Regions from separate parts of the Rhodococcus mengyinensis genome, predicted to be linked through region 2. Evidence: riboswitches for the same ligand, from Rfam matches in the RefSeq annotation. Region 2 holds a riboswitch; each other region holds the start of a gene.
What was found. A riboswitch is a leader RNA that binds a small molecule or an ion and turns the genes downstream of it on or off. The one in region 2 is predicted to bind thiamine pyrophosphate.

Region 1: linked by a shared signal. The riboswitch ahead of ACNJ7E_RS35910 (TenA family protein) and the one ahead of thiC (phosphomethylpyrimidine synthase ThiC) in region 2 are both predicted to bind thiamine pyrophosphate.
Region 3: linked by a shared signal. The riboswitch ahead of ACNJ7E_RS05625 (3-oxoacyl-ACP reductase) and the one ahead of thiC (phosphomethylpyrimidine synthase ThiC) in region 2 are both predicted to bind thiamine pyrophosphate.

What each region holds. Positions count from the first base shown of each region.
Region 1 is NZ_JBLWIT010000140.1:52,919-58,542, reverse strand. Features, by position in the region: gene ACNJ7E_RS35930 (WS/DGAT/MGAT family O-acyltransferase) at 1-65, shown strand, start outside; gene ACNJ7E_RS35925 (ABC transporter ATP-binding protein) at 79-891, opposite strand; gene ACNJ7E_RS35920 (ABC transporter permease) at 884-1,705, opposite strand; gene ACNJ7E_RS35915 (ABC transporter substrate-binding protein) at 1,683-2,723, opposite strand; gene ACNJ7E_RS35910 (TenA family protein) at 2,708-3,430, opposite strand; TPP riboswitch at 3,424-3,519, opposite strand; gene ACNJ7E_RS35905 (NUDIX hydrolase) at 3,577-4,254, opposite strand; gene ACNJ7E_RS35900 (carboxylesterase/lipase family protein) at 4,367-5,624, shown strand, end outside.
Region 2 is NZ_JBLWIT010000009.1:23,132-28,755, reverse strand. Features, by position in the region: gene ACNJ7E_RS00535 (adenylate/guanylate cyclase domain-containing protein) at 1-809, shown strand, start outside; gene thiD (bifunctional hydroxymethylpyrimidine kinase/phosphomethylpyrimidine kinase) at 842-1,687, opposite strand; gene thiC (phosphomethylpyrimidine synthase ThiC) at 1,698-3,344, opposite strand; TPP riboswitch at 3,337-3,444, opposite strand; gene ACNJ7E_RS00520 (GNAT family N-acetyltransferase) at 3,578-3,964, shown strand; gene ACNJ7E_RS00515 (GNAT family N-acetyltransferase) at 4,066-4,428, shown strand; gene ACNJ7E_RS00510 (hypothetical protein) at 4,521-5,198, shown strand; gene ACNJ7E_RS00505 (exodeoxyribonuclease III) at 5,165-5,624, opposite strand, start outside.
Region 3 is NZ_JBLWIT010000038.1:192,019-197,642, forward strand. Features, by position in the region: gene ACNJ7E_RS05615 (CitMHS family transporter) at 1-194, opposite strand, end outside; gene ACNJ7E_RS05620 (LLM class flavin-dependent oxidoreductase) at 315-1,610, opposite strand; gene ACNJ7E_RS05625 (3-oxoacyl-ACP reductase) at 1,612-2,376, opposite strand; TPP riboswitch at 2,425-2,529, opposite strand; gene ACNJ7E_RS05630 (MarR family winged helix-turn-helix transcriptional regulator) at 2,602-3,054, shown strand; gene ACNJ7E_RS05635 (organic hydroperoxide resistance protein) at 3,057-3,479, shown strand; gene ACNJ7E_RS05640 (oxidoreductase) at 3,500-4,378, opposite strand; gene ACNJ7E_RS05645 (CocE/NonD family hydrolase) at 4,419-5,624, opposite strand, start outside.

The sequences.
Region 1 (5,624 bases), on a different contig from region 2:
GCCTGCAGCGCATCCTCTTCTATCTCGAGACGGCTCTGGGCGAGCTCGAGGCGGCACTGCTCTGAGACGCCGCCTGTTTCAGCGCCGGGCCGACTCCTGCTCGACGAGTGCCCGCCGCGACTCCTCGTGGAGCACCCCGAGCAATTCGTGTTCGACGTCCGCGAACTCGGGCGACGTCATCATCGACAATTCGCGGGGACGCGGCAGGCCCACCGTCACCTCCCGCCGCACGGTGGCGGGCCGTGCAGACAGCACGACCACCCGGTCCGACAGGTAGACGGCCTCCCGGATGTCGTGGGTGATCATCAGCACCGTCCACCGGTAGCGCTGCCACACGTCCTGCAACCAGGTCTGCATCTCGGTGCGGGTCAACGAATCCAGAGCGCCGAACGGCTCGTCGAGCAGCAGCACCGGACGGTCCTGGACGACGGTCCGCAGCATCGCGGCCCGCTGCCGCATCCCGCCGGACAGCTGGCTGGGGCGGGCGTCCTCGAATCCGCCGAGACCGAACACTGAGAACAATTCCCGGGCCTTGTCCCGCGCCTGCTTCCGGGGCACGCCCTGCACCTCGAGTCCGAGAGTGGTGTTGTCGAGGACGGTGCGCCACGGGAACAGCAGGTCCTTCTGCGGCATGTACGCGCATTTCGCGGGACCACTCCCCGCGGGACGCACCGGTTCGCCGCCGATCGTGACGGTGCCGGAGTCGGGTTGATCGAGACCGGCGAGCATGGAGAACGCGGTGCTCTTCCCACACCCGCTGGGGCCGATCACCGACACGAACTCACCCGGTTCGACGGTGAACGAGACGTCGTCGAGGACGGGCCGGATGCCGCCGCGGACCGGGAATCCCTTGCTCAGACCGGACAGTGCGACGCGCGCGGTGTCACTCATGCCGAGCCCTTTCGTTCTTGATCCACGGGGCGACGACGCGCTCGACCGCGAAGGTGAGCAGGTAGAGGCTGACGCTGATCACGGCGGTCACGAGCACCGCCGCCAGCACGAGGTCGGTGCGGAAGGAGTTCTTCTGCGTCGCCATGTAGATGCCGAGACCGGACGTGGCCCCGACGTATTCGGCGAACACGGCACCCACCACGGCGTACGTGATGCCGATGCGCAGGGCGGTGAAGAACCGGGGGATCGCCGACGGAAGCCGCACGTAGCGGAATTCCTGCCACCGTGAGGCGCCCATGCTGCGCAACAACGCGCCCGCCTCCCGGTCGGCCGCGGCGAAACCCTCGATCAGACCGATCGTCATCGGGAAGAACGTGGCGAGGGCGATCACGAGAATCTTCGGCAGCAGACCGAATCCGAACCAGATGATCATCAGCGGCGCGATCGCGATGATCGGCAGTGTCTGCGACACGACGAACAGCGGAACGAACGCGCGGCGCAGCCACGGCGAGAAGTCCACGAGTACGGCGAGGGCCCACGCGAAGAGCAGGGAGACGGCGAACCCGATCAGCGTCACCTGCAGTGTCGCGGAGGCGTGACCGGAGATGGCGTCCCGCGCCCGCCAGCCCTGCTGGACCACCCGCAGCGGCGACGGCAGCACCTGCGGCCGGATTCCGCTGACCGTCACGTACACCTGCCACGCGACGACCAGCAGTGCCACGACCACGACCGCGGGCAGCACCCGCCGCAGCAGCGGGGACGTGCCCGGGGCCGTGGTGCGCAGACTCGGGTCAGGGCTGAGTGAGGTACTCATTGGTGAAGTACGTCGACCAGTCGGGTTCCGTGGTCAGCGGTGCCCCGTCGGGGCCGGTGAGCAGGCCGTGCTGGAACAGGAAACCGGAGTACCCCGCCCACTGCTCGGCCGTCTGTGTCCCGACCTTGCCGGAACTGTCCTTCATGTACTCGGAGGACAGCATCTGCTGGCTCTCCCGCACGAGGGACTCGTCGGTGAAGGCGCCGGGGTTGGCGTCGATCAGTATCTGCGCGGCCTCGTCCGGCCGGTCGGCGGCGAACTGGTATCCGCGCTGCAGGGCCTGGACGAACTTGCGGGCCTGCTCGGGATGGTCGGCCATCCACTGCTCGTTGCCCTCGATGACGAGCGCGTACGCATCCGGGAAGCCGTAGTCGGTGTAGTGGAAGTAACGCATCGGCGTGCCCTGGTGCTCGGCCTCGATGCCCTCCCAGCCGAAGAACGAGACGGTGAAGTCGGCGGTGCCGGAGTACACGGCCTCGTAGGCCGAGGTGCCGAGCGTGACGGTGGTGAATTCGCCCTTGCCGCCGTCGTTGCGGATGATCTGCTTCAGCGTCTCCTCGCCGTCCGGGTCCGCGAACCCGGCGTAGATCTTGCCGTCCAGATCCCGGGGGCGGGTGATGTCGGCGCGATCCGCCTTCACCGCGATGCCCGTCGCCCAGTGCTGCAGCGGAGCCATCACCGACGTGGTCTGTGCGCCCGCGGCCTTCGAGAACGTCGCCGAACTCTGGAAGCTCACACCGAACTCCGCGTTGCCGGCGTCGACCAGGGTGTCGGGCGAGGTGTCGTTGTAGGGCAGCACCTGCACGTCGAGGCCGGCGTCCGCGAACCAGCCTTCCTGCTGGGCGACGAACAGGCCGGTGTGGTTGGTGTTCGGTGTCCAGTCGAGTGCGAACCGGATGGTGTCGCCGGACTGGGAGTCACCGGCGCAACCGGTGAGCAGCGACAGGGCGGAGACCAGGACGACGGCTGCGGTGGCAGCGCGCTTGGTACGAGAGAAGAGTGTCACGACGCCGGCCATTCCTGCTTGTTGAGAGCGGTGTCCCAGAACATGAGTTCGTAGCGGCTGGCGATCACGAACGCCTCCGCCATCGCCTCGCGCTGAGCATCGGTCGCGGCCTCGGCCGCCGCGTCCACGAGTTCGCGGGCCCTCGCGACGGCGGCGTGGAACTCCTCCGCGTCGTAGGTGGTCACCCACTGTGCGTACGGGTGCGACGGGTCGGTGGAGAGCACCTCACGGGCGCTCGCCGCGAGCCGGTGCCCGACGTCGGCGTAGATCCAGAAGCAGGGCAGCACCGCCGCGGCGGCCACTGCGTACGGCTCGGTGGCGGCGACGGCCGTCAGGTAGGAGATGTACCCGAGGCAGGCCGGCGAATGCAGCGGCTCCACGTCCGACTCGGGGAGTCGTCCGCTGGTCAGCAGATTCTGGTGCAACGCGGCCTCGACCGTGGCGGCCTCCGCGGCCGAGCCCGCCCAGAAGCCGGCCTCGACCGGGCCCGGCGCGTGCGCGGCCACCAGTGAGAGGGCCTTCGCGTACCCGGTCAGGTACAGGAAATCCTGCTCGATGTACGTGCGGAACACGTCCAGCGGCAGCGTTCCGTCGCCGAGGCGGCGCAGGAACTCGAGTTCGTCGATCGCCTCGCGTAGCACCTTGGTCCGGTCCCACAAGTGGTCCGTGAATCGGGCGTGCTGGCCGGCGCCGGCAGCATCTTGGACAGAGCTATTCACAACGTTGACATCCCTTCGTCAGCATTACCTGAGCAGGTTCCCGGGTGTGTTCTCAGCCCCGCCCGTGCGGAGCACCCCGTGTCAGAACAAGCCGACCCTAGCACCGGCCGTGCCGCGGGCGGAAAGGCCAGGGTCGGTGGAGGGGCTCAGCCGGCGAGGAACGCGGCCGCGCTCGGCGGGAGGGGTGCGGGGCCGCGCCGGTAGATCTCCGCGGGCCGGCCGGTTCCGACGACGGCCATGTCGCCGGTGTTCTCGAGGGCCGGCATCAGGTGCCGCCGGAACGAGTCCTTCGGCAGTGGACGCCCGAACACCACCTCGTACACCCGGCGGAGTTCGAGCACCGTGAACGTGTCGCCGGCCAGGCCGGACGGGTCGACGGCCCGCGCGTACCGCTCTCTCAGGTCGGCGACGGCGAGGGCGACGACGTCCGCGTGGTCGAACGCCAGGTCCTGCCTCACCCGGTCGTCGTCGACGGTGACCAACATCGTGTCGCGGGGGAGTGCCGTGCGGGGCAGCGCGGCGCCGTGCGTCATCGACAGCACCCACCCGCGATCGTCGCGGCCGGGATCGTCCAGCATCGCCAGCTGATGGAATTCGGTGCCCGTCAGGCCGGCCTTGATCCGCAGGCACCGCTCGGCGGCGTCCCGCAGTCGCTCACCCTGGTGGAGGAACGTGCCGGGGAGGGCGGTCCGGCCCGAACGACGGGGAACCACAAGAACTTTCAGTTCCGGGCCGTCGACGGTGAGGACGGCGACGTCGACCGCCACGGACGGGCGCGGGTAGTCGAGGAGGCTCCTGCCCTCGGAATCGGTCCATGCGGCCACGCGGGAATGTTAGCGCACTGTTGATCTATGTCGCGTTCGATCGGTCCTGCCTGCTCATCGTTGGTAGTTTGGCGAGAGATTCCCGGAACGTGATGCGTGAGGAGATTCGTCCGTGGAGGTCGACAAGTCCGGCGACACGCTCGTCGTCCGCGCGCGGGACGGTGAGGTGCGTGGCTACCCCGAGGGCGACGTCTACGCGTGGAAGGGCATTCCGTTCGCCGCGGCCCCCGTCGGCGATCTGCGGTTCCGCGCCCCGGCCCCGCCCGCACCGTGGGAGGGTGTGCGCGACTGCGTCGACTTCGGCCCGATGGCGCCGCAGGGGCACGGCACCGCCGTCCCCATCGACGCGGGACTCGAGATGGACGAGGACTGCCTGTCCGTCAACGTCTGGGCCCCGAGACCCGACGGCACCCCGCGGCCGGTGATGGTGTGGATCCACGGCGGTGCCTACTGCCTGGGAACCGCAGCTCAGGGCATCTACAACGGGCGCATCCTGTCCACAATCGGCGACGTCGTGCTGGTCTCGTTCAACTACCGGGTGGGAGCGCTCGGCTTCCTCGACCTGTCGTCGTTCTCGACGGCCGAGCGAGTGTTCGAGACCAACTGTGGGCTGCGCGACCAGGTCGCAGCCCTCGAATGGGTCCGCGACAACATCGCGTCGTTCGGCGGTGACCCGGACGAGGTGACGGTGTTCGGGGAGTCGTCCGGAGCCGGGTCGATCACCACGCTGATGACGTGTCCGAGCGCGGAGGGGCTGTTCCACCGCGCGATCGCCCAGAGCCCGCCCGCCACGTCGGTCTACGGGAGCGAGCGGGCGGCCACCGTCGCGAAACAGTTCCTCGACATCCTCGAGGTGGAACCCGCGCAGATCGACACCCTGCTGCACCTTCCGTACCGCACGGTGATCGAGGCCAGCGACACGCTCGTCAACGAGGTGCCGACGAGGATTCCGGGCACGCTCGCGATGGCGCCCGTGGTGGACCGCGACTTCCTGCCCCGTTACCCGGTGGCCGCGTTCCAGAAGGGGCACTCCCACCGCATCCCTCTCATCATCGGTTCCAACAAGGACGAGTCGTCGATCTTCAAGTTCATGAAATCGCCTCTGCTGCCGGTCACGTCGGATTCGGTGCAGGAGATGCTGAGGGCGATCGCGGCCGATCACCCGGAACTGCCCGCCGCCCGCCTCGCCGACATCCTGTCGGCGTATCCGGACCGCGGAAAGCCGAAGGGCGCGCTCGCGATGTCGAGGGACGCCGCGTTCCGGATGCCCGCCCTGTGGGTGGCCGACGCCCACAGCCGGCACTCGCCGACATGGATGTACCGGTTCGATCAGGCCACGCCGATGCTCAAGGCCGCACGGATCGGAGCCG
Region 2 (5,624 bases):
CGCAAACACCGAAACGAGGCGACAAGGTTCTGGGCTGGATGGGATCGGTGAACCGGCAGCCACAGCTGATCGAAGGGCTGCGGAGGGTTCGTCGTGCGCTACCCGGCGATCCGGCGTTCGGCGATCCACTGTCGACGGCAGGCCCCGGCAGCGCACGGGCCATCGCCCGCGTCGCCGATCGCTTCCTCGACCACCAGCCGGGCGCGTCCCGCGAGATGAGCCTCGGCGCGCTGCAGGTGTGGCAGGCGCTGCTCGAGCGCACCGGACGCGGCCGGGGAACGCAGGAAGTGACCATCGTGTTCACCGACCTCGTCGGGTTCTCCAGTTGGTCGCTGCCCGCCGGTGACAGCGCCACCCTCGCCCTGCTGCGCGACGTCGCCCGAGCCGTCGAGACCCCCATCGTCGACCGCGGAGGACACGTGGTGAAACGCCTGGGGGACGGCGTGATGGCCGTATTCCCGAGCCCGGACCGCGCGATCGACGCCGTCTTCGCCGCGCAGGAAGCGCTCGCGGAGGTGGAGGTGGACGGCTACCGCCCCCGCATGCGCGTCGGCATGCACACCGGTGTGCCCCGGCAGATCGGCAGCGACTGGCTCGGCGTGGACGTGACGATCGCGGCACGCATGATGGAACTGGGCGGCGACGGCAACGTGATGGCGTCGTCCGCCACGCTGGAGAGTCTGCAGCCGGGCACCCTCGACGAACTGGGTGTCGGCGTCAAACCGTGGCGACGCGCCTTCTTCGCCCCCGCGCCCAGTGGGGTGCCCTCCGACCTCGGTATCTGGCGGTTGCGGCTCCGCCGCCCGTGAGTACTTCTCAACCGCCGGACGTTAAGAAGTACTCACGGGTGACGGAGTCGCCACAGTGGAGAGACGGGGCCGTGACCGGCACCCAGGTCGTACGACGCCTCCAGGCACTTGGTGACCCATTCCTTGCCGAACGCCACCGCATCGGGCACGGACCACCCGTGGGCGAGCGCGCTCGCGATGGCGGCCGCGAGGGTGTCGCCGCCGCCGTGGTCGTTGCCGGTGTCGATGCGGGGACTGCTGAACTCGAGGAACCTGTCGCCGTCGAACAGCAGATCGGTGCTCGACGCCGACGTCCGGAGATGCCCGCCCTTCACGATCGACCACTGCGCCCCGAGCGCGTGCAGCGCTTCGGCGGCCCGGCGTGCGGTCGCGTCGTCCACTACCTCGATGCCGGTGATCAACCGGATCTCGTCGAGGTTCGGGGTGACCACCGTGGCGATCGGGATCAGCGTGTTCCGCACGGCGTCCAGCGCCTCGGCGTGCAGGAGCGGATCGCCGTGCATCGACGCGCACACCGGGTCCACGACCAGCGGGACCGGTAGGTCGCGGCCGATCCCGACCTCGGTGCACACGGCGGCGACGGCCTCGATGATGGCCGTCGACGCCAGCATGCCCGTCTTCGCTGCCCCGACCCCGATGTCGTCGACGACGCACCGCACCTGCGCGGCCACCGTCTCCGGCGGAATCTCGTGGAAACCGCTGACGCCCACCGAGTTCTGCACCGTCACCGCGGCGACCGCGACGCATGCGTGGACGCCGCACAGCGCCATCGTCCGCGAGTCGGCCTGGATCCCGGCGCCACCGCCGGAATCGGTGCCGGCGATGGTGAGGACTCGGACGGGGGTCTGGCCGTCGGGGGTCAGGGGCAGCAGCTTCACGAAGGGGACCTTACCGATTCTCTGAGGTGACGGACTCGACGGGCAGATACACGCGACCACCTGCGTCGACGAACTCGCTCGACTTCTCGGCCATGCCCGCCTCGATGGCTTCGACCGAATCGAGTCCATGTTGCTGTGCGTACTCGCGCACGTCGGCGGAGATCCGCATCGAACAGAACTTCGGGCCGCACATCGAGCAGAAGTGGGCCGTCTTCGCCGGCTCGGCGGGCAGCGTCTCGTCGTGGAACTCCCGCGCGGTATCCGGGTCGAGGGACAGCGCGAACTGGTCGTGCCAGCGGAATTCGAACCGGGCCTTCGACAGCGCGTCGTCCCGCTCCTGCGCCCGCGGATGCTGCTTCGCGAGATCCGCCGCGTGCGCCGCGATCTTGTACGTGATGACCCCGGTCTTGACGTCGTCCCGATTCGGCAGTCCCAGGTGTTCCTTGGGTGTCACGTAGCAGAGCATCGCGGTGCCGGCCTGCGCGATCATCGCCGCGCCGATCGCGGACGTGATGTGGTCGTACGCCGGCGCGATGTCGGTGGCGAGCGGCCCGAGCGTGTAGAACGGCGCCTCCTCGCACAACTCTTCCTCGAGGCGCACGTTCTCCACGATCTTGTGCATCGGGACGTGCCCGGGGCCTTCGATCATCACCTGCACCCCATGGGATTTGGCGATCCTTGTGAGCTCGCCGAGGGTGCGCAGTTCCGCGAACTGGGCTTCGTCGTTGGCGTCCGCGATGGAGCCGGGACGCAGGCCGTCACCGAGCGAGAACGTGACGTCGTAGCGGTGGAGGATCTCGCACAGTTCGTCGAAGTGGGTGTACAGGAACGATTCCCGGTGATGGGCCAGACACCAGGCGGCCATGATCGACCCACCGCGGGAGACGATGCCGGTGACGCGGCGCGCGGTCAGTGGGATGTAGCGAAGCAGTACACCGGCGTGGACCGTCATGTAGTCGACGCCCTGCTCGCACTGTTCGATCACGGTGTCGCGGTAGATCTCCCATGTGAGCGCGGTCGGGTCGCCGCCGACCTTTTCGAGCGCCTGGTAGATCGGCACGGTTCCCACGGGCACGGGCGAATTGCGCAGGATCCATTCTCGTGTCTCGTGGATGTTCTTGCCGGTGGACAGGTCCATGATGGTGTCTGCACCCCACCGCGTCGCCCACACCATCTTCTCGACCTCTTCCGCGATCGACGACGTGACCGCGCTGTTGCCGATGTTCGCGTTGATCTTCACCGCGAACGCCTTGCCGATGATCATCGGCTCGAGTTCGGGATGGCAGCGGTTGGCCGGGATCACGGCGCGTCCCGCCGCGACCTCGGTGCGCACCGTCTCGGGTGAAACACCCTCGCGTGCAGCGCAATACTGCATCTCGGCGGTGACGACGCCGGCGCGAGCGGCATCGAGTTGGGTGCCCTCCCGGCCGGCGATCCACGGTGCGCGCAGATGCGGCAATCCCGCTTCCAGGTCGATCGTGGCGTCCGCGTCGGTGTACGGACCCGACGTGTCGTACACGTCGAGGTGTTCACCGTTGGTGAGGTGTACGCGCCGGACCGGCACCCGGATGTCGTCGCCCGACAGCAGGTACTGCTTGGTGCTGCCCTCGATCGGTCCCGTGGTGACGGACGTGGCTGTAGATACGTGTGTGCTCATCGATGATGCTCCCTACGCCGGCATTACCCGGACAGGTTCGACGGTCGACGGCCCTAGCCGTCCTCTCAGCCCGCTGGTGCGAGCCCCCGTGGATGTGTAGTTGTCACACAAACTGTAACCGAGATCTCTGTGAGCAATCATTCGGGTGAAACTTGGACAGCGGTTCCCGGCATCGGTATAAAGGGTGATGAACATCACATTTCGATTACGACACATACCCCCAGGAGATAGCCATGCTGACAGACGCGCAGGTTGTGGACGTGATCGACAACGCCGATCAGAACCGATTCGAGCTACGCCTGAGTGGTGACCTCGTCGGGATCCTCGGGTATTTCGACCTCGCGGCCACCCCGCCCGGCGCCGGTGCCGGCGTGGGCGTGGTGGCCGCTCGGCCGCCGGGCCCGAAGAGTCGAGGGCGGCAGGGGCCCGTGGTCTCGTTCATGCACACCGTGATCGTGGAGGACTTCGGCCACCGCGGACTCGCCGCCCTCATGGTGGGTCGCTCCCTCGACCTCGCCCGCGGGTACGGCTGGAAGGTCCGGCCCGTGTGCACGTACGTGCAGCGCTTCGTTTCGGCGCATCCCGAGTACCGCGACCTCGTCGTTCCGGTGGATGGCTGACTGCGGTCGGGCCACGAATCGGGCACTCGTCGGCAACGAAACGGTTCCGGGAGCGGCGATTCCGCTCGCGAGGATGCCGCCTTACTGATTCCATGAGTGGCATGGATCACATTTCGAACAGTTCCGAGTCGTCGGGGAACATCACGGCCACTGATGCTCGCGTGCTCGACAACCCTGCCCATGAACGATTCGATCTGTGGCTGGGGGACGAGTTGGTCGGCATCCTCGGCTACCGGGACGAGGACGACATTCCCGGATTCACCGCGAAGCCGGGCGAGGTGGTCGCGTTCATGCACACGGTCGTCAAGGAAGAGTTCGGTGGGCGCGGGCTGGCCGCGGTCCTCGTGGGCGAGGCGCTCGGCTCGGCGCGTCGGCGCGGCTGGAAAGTGCGTCCCATCTGCACGTATGTCCAGCGCTACTTGGCGCTAAATCCTGAGCACCTCGACGTCCTGGTTGCCGAGTAGCCCCACTCGCGAGAGCGCTGCTCTTGCCATCTGCGACTCTGCTGTGAATACTGCTCTGCATAGAGAGCGGTGCTCACAATGGAGGAGTCGTCATGACCGTGTCGGATCGGATCGAGAGTCGTATCGGGGTCGCACGGATCTGCGCCGCGGCGCTGTTCGCCCTCGCCGGCGTCCTGTTCGTCGTGTACCCCTTAGTGCGGCCCTACGCAGCGGGCGGGGCGCCGGACGGGCGGGCCGAGTTCGCCTCACCGTCGTGGCTCGTCGCACACCTCGCCGCGGTCGGCGGATTCATCGCGTTCGGGCTTGCGCTCGTCGCGCTCAGCGGACTGCTGAAAGGGACGGGCGGTGAACGGGCGGCGGTGGTCGCGGTGGCGGCGTCGTGGATCGGGATAGGGCTGACGCTGCCCTATTACGGGGCCGAAACGTTCGCGCTGCACGCCCTGGGCGGCAGCGACCTCGACGAGAATGCGGTCACAACCCTCACCGAAAGCGTGCGGATGGGGGCGGCGCAGGCGACGCTGTTCGCCACCGGTCTGCTCCTCGTCGCGGTCGGCGCAGCCGCTGCCGCCGTGGCGATCGCCCGGTCCAGGCTACTCGCCGGGTGGGCGGGGATCCCGATGGCAGTGGGGTTCGCGCTGTTCATCCCGCAGTTCTACGTCGCCGCCCCACTGCGCATCGGGCACGGAGTGCTCATCGGATTCGGGTGCGCGGTTGTGGCGCTCGGTGTGCTGCGTTCTCAGTCGCCGAGGTCGACGATGACCGGCGCATGATCGCTGGCGCCCTTGCCCTTGCGTTCGTTGCGGTCGATCTCGGCCTTGTCGACGCGGCCGGCGAGGGCGGGCGAACCCAGCACGAAGTCGATGCGCATTCCCTGCTTCTTCGGGAACCGCAACTGGGTGTAATCCCAGTAGGTGTAGACACCGGGACCGGGGGTGTGCGGCCGGACGACGTCGGCGAATCCGGATTCGACGAATGCCTGGAACGCCTCACGCTCGGGTGCGGACGTGTGCGTCTTGCCTTCGAACAGCGCCGGATCCCAGACGTCCTCGTCGGTGGGGGCCACGTTCCAGTCGCCGACCAACGCGATCTGCGCGTCCGGGTTCTGCCCCAGCCACCCGACCGCGTCGGTGTGCAACTTCGCCAGCCAGTCGAGCTTGTACGTGTAGTGCGGATCGGTCAGCTCACGACCGTTGGGG
Region 3 (5,624 bases), on a different contig from region 2:
AAGAACAGCAACGCGGCCGTCGGTGCCAGCGCCTTGATTCCGTCGGTGATCATGTCGCCGATGCCGAGGCCCGCTCCGGCCGCGATCCCGAATGCGACCGGGACGGCGATCAACCCGACCACGGGAGTGGCCCGTTTGGACATGATCAAGAACATGAACACGGCCACCATCAGAAAGCCGAGTGCTACCAGCATTGCCACTCCTCGTCCGAACTCGCGTCGTGGTGTGATCGCGATAACAGCCAGTGTCGGGGGGAGGGACGCTCACAGTCACTGTTGCGTACTTAGAGAAGGTTGTGTTCTTTGTGGTGGCAACTACGGGCGCCCCCGGAGATGGTCGCGCAGAGTCTCTGTCTCATACTCCGCGCGGAACAGCCCACGCTTCTGCAGGACGGGGATCACCTCGTCGACGAAGTCTGCGAGGCCGTTCGGGTAGAGCGGCGGCATCAGGTTGAAGCCGTCGGCCCCGCCGCGGCGGAACCACATCTCGATCTCGTCGGCGATCGATTCCGGGGTTCCGATCATGGTGCAGTGGCCACCGCCGGCCGCCAACGTGCCCAGCAGCGACCGCACGGTGGGACGGTCCTTCTCGATGATCCGCAGGATCGTGTCGTACCGGCCCTGCGGCCCGGTGAACTCCGACAGCGGCGGCAGCGCGGGAACGGGAGCGTCCAGTTCCCAGGCACTGCAGTCCTGCTGGACGAACATCGACAACTGCGCCAGCGACTGTTCGACGGGCAGGAGCGCGTCGAGTTCCGCCTTCTTCTGCCGGGCCTCCTCGGTGGTCGAACCGACATAGGTCACGAGACCGGGCATCACGGTCACCGCGTCGGCGTCGCGGCCCGCCGCGCGGATGCGCCGCTTCACGTCGTCGTAGTAGCTCTGCGCGGCCGTGAGGTCGTAGGCGACGGCGTAGATGCCCTCGGCGCACCGGGCGGCCAGGTCGCGGCCCTGATCGGACGCGCCCGCCTGGAACAGCACGGGACGACCCTGCGGCGAGTGCGGCACGTTCAGCGGACCGTCCACGAGGAAATGCTTTCCCCGATGCTCGACCGGCTTCACCTTGGCCGGGTCCGCGAAGATGCCGTCCCGGTCGAGCACGAGCGCGTCGGGCGCCCACGAATCCCACAGGGCGAGTGCCACGTCGACGAATTCCGCGGCACGCGAATAGCGTTCGTCGTGCGGCGGCATCTCCTCGAGCCCGTGGTTGCGCGCTTCGGCGTCGAACATCGACGTCACCACGTTCCAGCCGGCGCGCCCGCCGCTGATGTGGTCGAGCGACGCCAGCATCCGGGCGGCGTGGAACGGTGTGTAGAACGTGGTGGACACCGTCGTCACCAGTCCGACCCGCTCCGTCGCCCGCGCCATCGCGGACAGCGCGGTGAGCGGTTCCAGGAACCACATGCCTCCGGACGCGGGGTCGCGCACCGAATGCCCGTCCGCGAAGAACACCGCGTCGAGGCAGCCCCGCTCCGCGGTCTGCGCCAACTCCTCGTAGTAGGCGATGTCGCAGAGTCGCTCCACCTGGGACGAGGGGTGCCGCCACGCGGCGCCGTGGTGCCCGCAGCTGTAGAGGAATGCGTTGAAGTGCAGTTGCCGGACGTCGGTCATGTCAGTCCTTGACCAGTCCGCCGTCGACGACGAGGTTCTGGCCGGTCACCGACCGCGACCACGGGGACGCGAAGAACAGCACCGCGTCGGCGAATTCGTCCGGGGTGGTGACGCGCTGCAGCGGGGTGCCCGCCGCGATGAGGTCGAATACCTCGTCGGGAGTGGCGGCGCTCGCGTCGGTGGTGCGGAGCAGCCCGCCCGAGACCATGTTGACGGTGATGCCGTCGGGACCGAGGTCGGCGGCGAGGGTGCGGGTCAGCGACAGCGCGGCGGCCTTGGCGGCCGTGTAGTCGTGGTACGGGACGACGGGGTTCTGGAACAGGTTGGTGCCGATGTTCACGATCCGGCCGAACCCGAGCGAACGCATGCCCGGCAGCGCGGCCTGCGTCGTGTGCAGCGTCGCCTTCACGCTGCCACGCAGCTGCGAGTCGAAGGACTCCCACGTGATGACGTCCGCCTTGTCGCGTGCGTCGCCGTTGAAGGAGAAGTCGGCGAGCGCGTTGTTGATCACCGTGGTCACCGGGGAGCCGAAGTGCTCCTCCGCCGCGGAGAACAGGGCCGCCACCTGTCCGGCATCGGTGACGTCTGCCCGGAGCGCGACCGCACGGTCCGCGCCCAGGGACGCCGCGAGTTCTTCGGCCGCGTCCCGGCTGTTCCGGTAGTTCACGATCACCCGCGCGTTCTGCGCCGCGAACGACCGCACGATGGCGGCGCCGAGGCCCCGCCCACCGCCGGTCACCAGGACGATCTGCTTGTCGAGCTGCATGCTGTCACCTTCCGTTCGGTCGGCGACGAGACATCGGATGAGCGCATACGGGCGTCTCCGCGACATCCCTTCGCCGGCATTACCCAGTTCAGGTTCGACGGGTCTGTTCTCAGCCGTCCGGCTCGTCGCCGGGCAGCACCCCGTGTCACTGGCCAACAGTGTAAGCGCAATCACCGATTCCAGTTCATAGTTGTGCACAACCTAGTTGTGTGCAACTATTCAGTGGTGACCGACAACCTCACCCTCGACCGCCAGGTGTGCTTCGCCCTGTACTCGGCTTCCCGGGCCATGACGGCGAGATACCGGTCGATGCTCGACTCGTTGGGAGTGACCTACCCGCAGTACCTCGTGCTGTTGGTGCTCTGGGAACGGGACGGCCGCGGAGTACGTGAGATCTGCGACGCCCTCGACCTCGACACCGGCACGCTGTCTCCACTGCTCAAGCGGCTCGAAACCCTGGGCCTGGTCGAACGCCGGCGCTCCTCGGCCGACGAGCGCCGGGTCGGGATCCACCTCACCGAGAAGGGTGCGGCCCTCCGCGCCGCCGCGGAGGGCATCCCCGCCGAACTCGCCGACTCGACGGGAATGGAGATCGACGAACTCGTCGCCCTCCGGGACACCCTGTCGCGGCTCACCGAGTCACTTCACAGCTTCACCACCCCTACAGGAGAGAAGTAACCATGAAGATCGTCTACACCGCCGAAGCCCTCGCGACCGGAGAAGGCCGCAACGGCCACGCCCGCACGTCCGACGGCAAGCTCGACCTGAACCTCGCGATCCCCACCGAGATGGGCGGGTCCGGCGACGGCACCAACCCCGAGCAGTTGTTCGCCGCCGGATACGCGGCCTGCTTCCACTCCGCGCTCCAGTTGGTCGGCCGTCAGGCGAAGGCGAACGTCGCCGACTCGGCCGTCGGCGCCCGCGTCGGCATCGGCCCGACGGACAGCGGCGGATTCGGTCTCGCCGTCACTCTCGAGGTTTCCCTGCCCCACCTGCCCCGCGCCGAGGCGCTCGAGTTGACCGAGAAGGCACACCAGGTGTGCCCCTACTCCAACGCCACCCGCGGCAACATCGACGTCTCCCTCGAGGTCACCGAAGACTGAGCAACCTGACGGGCGTCGCGTCACCCGAACGTGAACTCGACGCCCGTCAGGTCCTCCGACAGCGCCCACAGCGCCCGCGCGGTGTGCTCGTCCCGCGACTTCTTGTTGGAGCCCACCACCTTCGGGTGGCCACGCTGCTCGAACAGGCCGTCCGGCCCGATGTAGCTGCCACCGATCACGTCGGATGCCGTTGCCGCGTACAGCATCGGCAGCGCCCCCATCTCCGCCGACTGCGCGAAGATCCGGTTGCCGACGGCCATCAGCTTGTCCTGCACCGACTCGGTGTGGGCCTGCAGATTGGTCGATGCGTAACCGGGGTGCGCGGCCACCGCTTTGACGGGTGACCCCGCCGCGGACAGCCTGCGCTGCAACTCGTACGTGAACAGCAGATTCGCGAGTTTCGACTGCCCGTACGCGCTCCAGCGGTTGTACTTGCGGCGTTCCCAGTTGAGGTCGTCGAGGTGAATCGTTCCCGCCTGATGTGCCGCACTCGACATCGTGGCGACCCGATCGGTGATCTTGTCGAGCAGCAGGCCGGTCAACGCGAAGTGCCCGAGATGGTTTGTGCCGATCTGCATTTCGAATCCGTCGGCGGTCGTGCGCTGCGGAACCGCCATCACGCCGGCGTTGTTCACGAGCACGTCGACGGACTCGACGCCGGCGGCGAACTCGCGCACCGAGGCGAGGTCGGACAGATCGAGGCGGCGCACCTCGGCGTTGTCACCGATCGACCGTGCGACGACCTCCCCCTTGTGGGTGTTACGGCAGGCCAGCACGACGTGCGCCCCCGCCTTGCCCAGGGCCCGCGCGGCCACCTCCCCCAGACCACTGTTGGCGCCCGTGACGACGAACGTGCGGCCGCTCTGATCGACGATGTCCGAAGCTGTCCACTTGGTCATGGCGTCAACCCTACGGATCTCGGGAGTTGGCGTGAACCTTTCACCACGCCTGCGCTCCGACCAGCGGCAGATTGAGGAAACTCGGCCGATCCGGGGACAACGCGACGTGCTGCGGCTTCAGTTGGCTGTCGGCCAGAATCGGTCCGAGCGGCAGGTATCGGGGGACGCTCCCCGCGTACACGTCGACGCGCAGCCGGTGCCCCGGCGCGAGGACGGCGTCGGTGGGCACGAAGTTGATGTCCACCGGTGTCACTTCACCCGGCACCAGCGGCTGACGCGCGTCCACCGTCAGATAGTGGTGCGGTTCGGTGTAGTCGCCGTTCGCCGACTTGGTGCTCTTCGAATCGTCCACGGCCCGCATGGAAGCGGTGAGCGCACCATTGGTGAGCGGGGTCGACGTGCCGTCCGGTGCGACGTCGTTCAGTGTCACCGCCCAGAATCCGTCCGGGGCGTCGAGCACCGTTTCGAGGTGCAGATTGACCGGACCCGACAGCTCGGTCGGCTGCGCGACGGGGGCGCTGGTGAACGTCAGTCCCTCGGCCTCGGCGAACCGGGAGTCCTTGCTGCACACCGATCCGAAGACGACGGCCGCGCCTGCGGTGCCCTGTGCGCCGTCGCGGGAACAGAGCCCGCGAAGGCCGGGTGCGACGGTGAGTCGTGCTGCGCCGCCGGGTTTCGCCGACACCAGGCTGCCGTCGTGGGCGGCGTGCCCGGCGGTGCCACTGGGGGCACCCGACAGGTACATCCGCTGGTAGTCGACACCGGCCCGCGGGAACTGATCGGTGGTGGTCCAGCCGTTGCCCTGCTGGTACAGCGTGACCGGGCCGTACTCGTCGATGCCGTTGTCGATGCCCTTCAGCCACTTGTCGAACCAGGCGCGTTCGAGGACGTCGAGTCGTGGCGGCGCACCCTGTTCACCGAAGCCGCCACCGAACGAGATGTGGTAGGCATCGCTCATGATCAGCTGCTTCTCACCGGCAGGCAGCGGGATGTCGTTGTAGACCCGCGGCTCGCTGTTCGCGAAGATGTCGTGCCACGCGCCGTAGAGCATCGTCGGCACCTCGATGTTCGCGGCCTGCGCCTTCCGCTCCTCGTAGAACTGGCCGTCCTGCGCCACCCGCAGCGTGCCGGGGTCGAGACCGTTGATGTCCGGCGCGGTCATGGCCTCGATCAGTGCGGGGAAGAGCGTCAGCGGATCCCGCAACCGATCCTGCAGCCACTGCTGGTCGAAGCGTCCCTGCGCGAT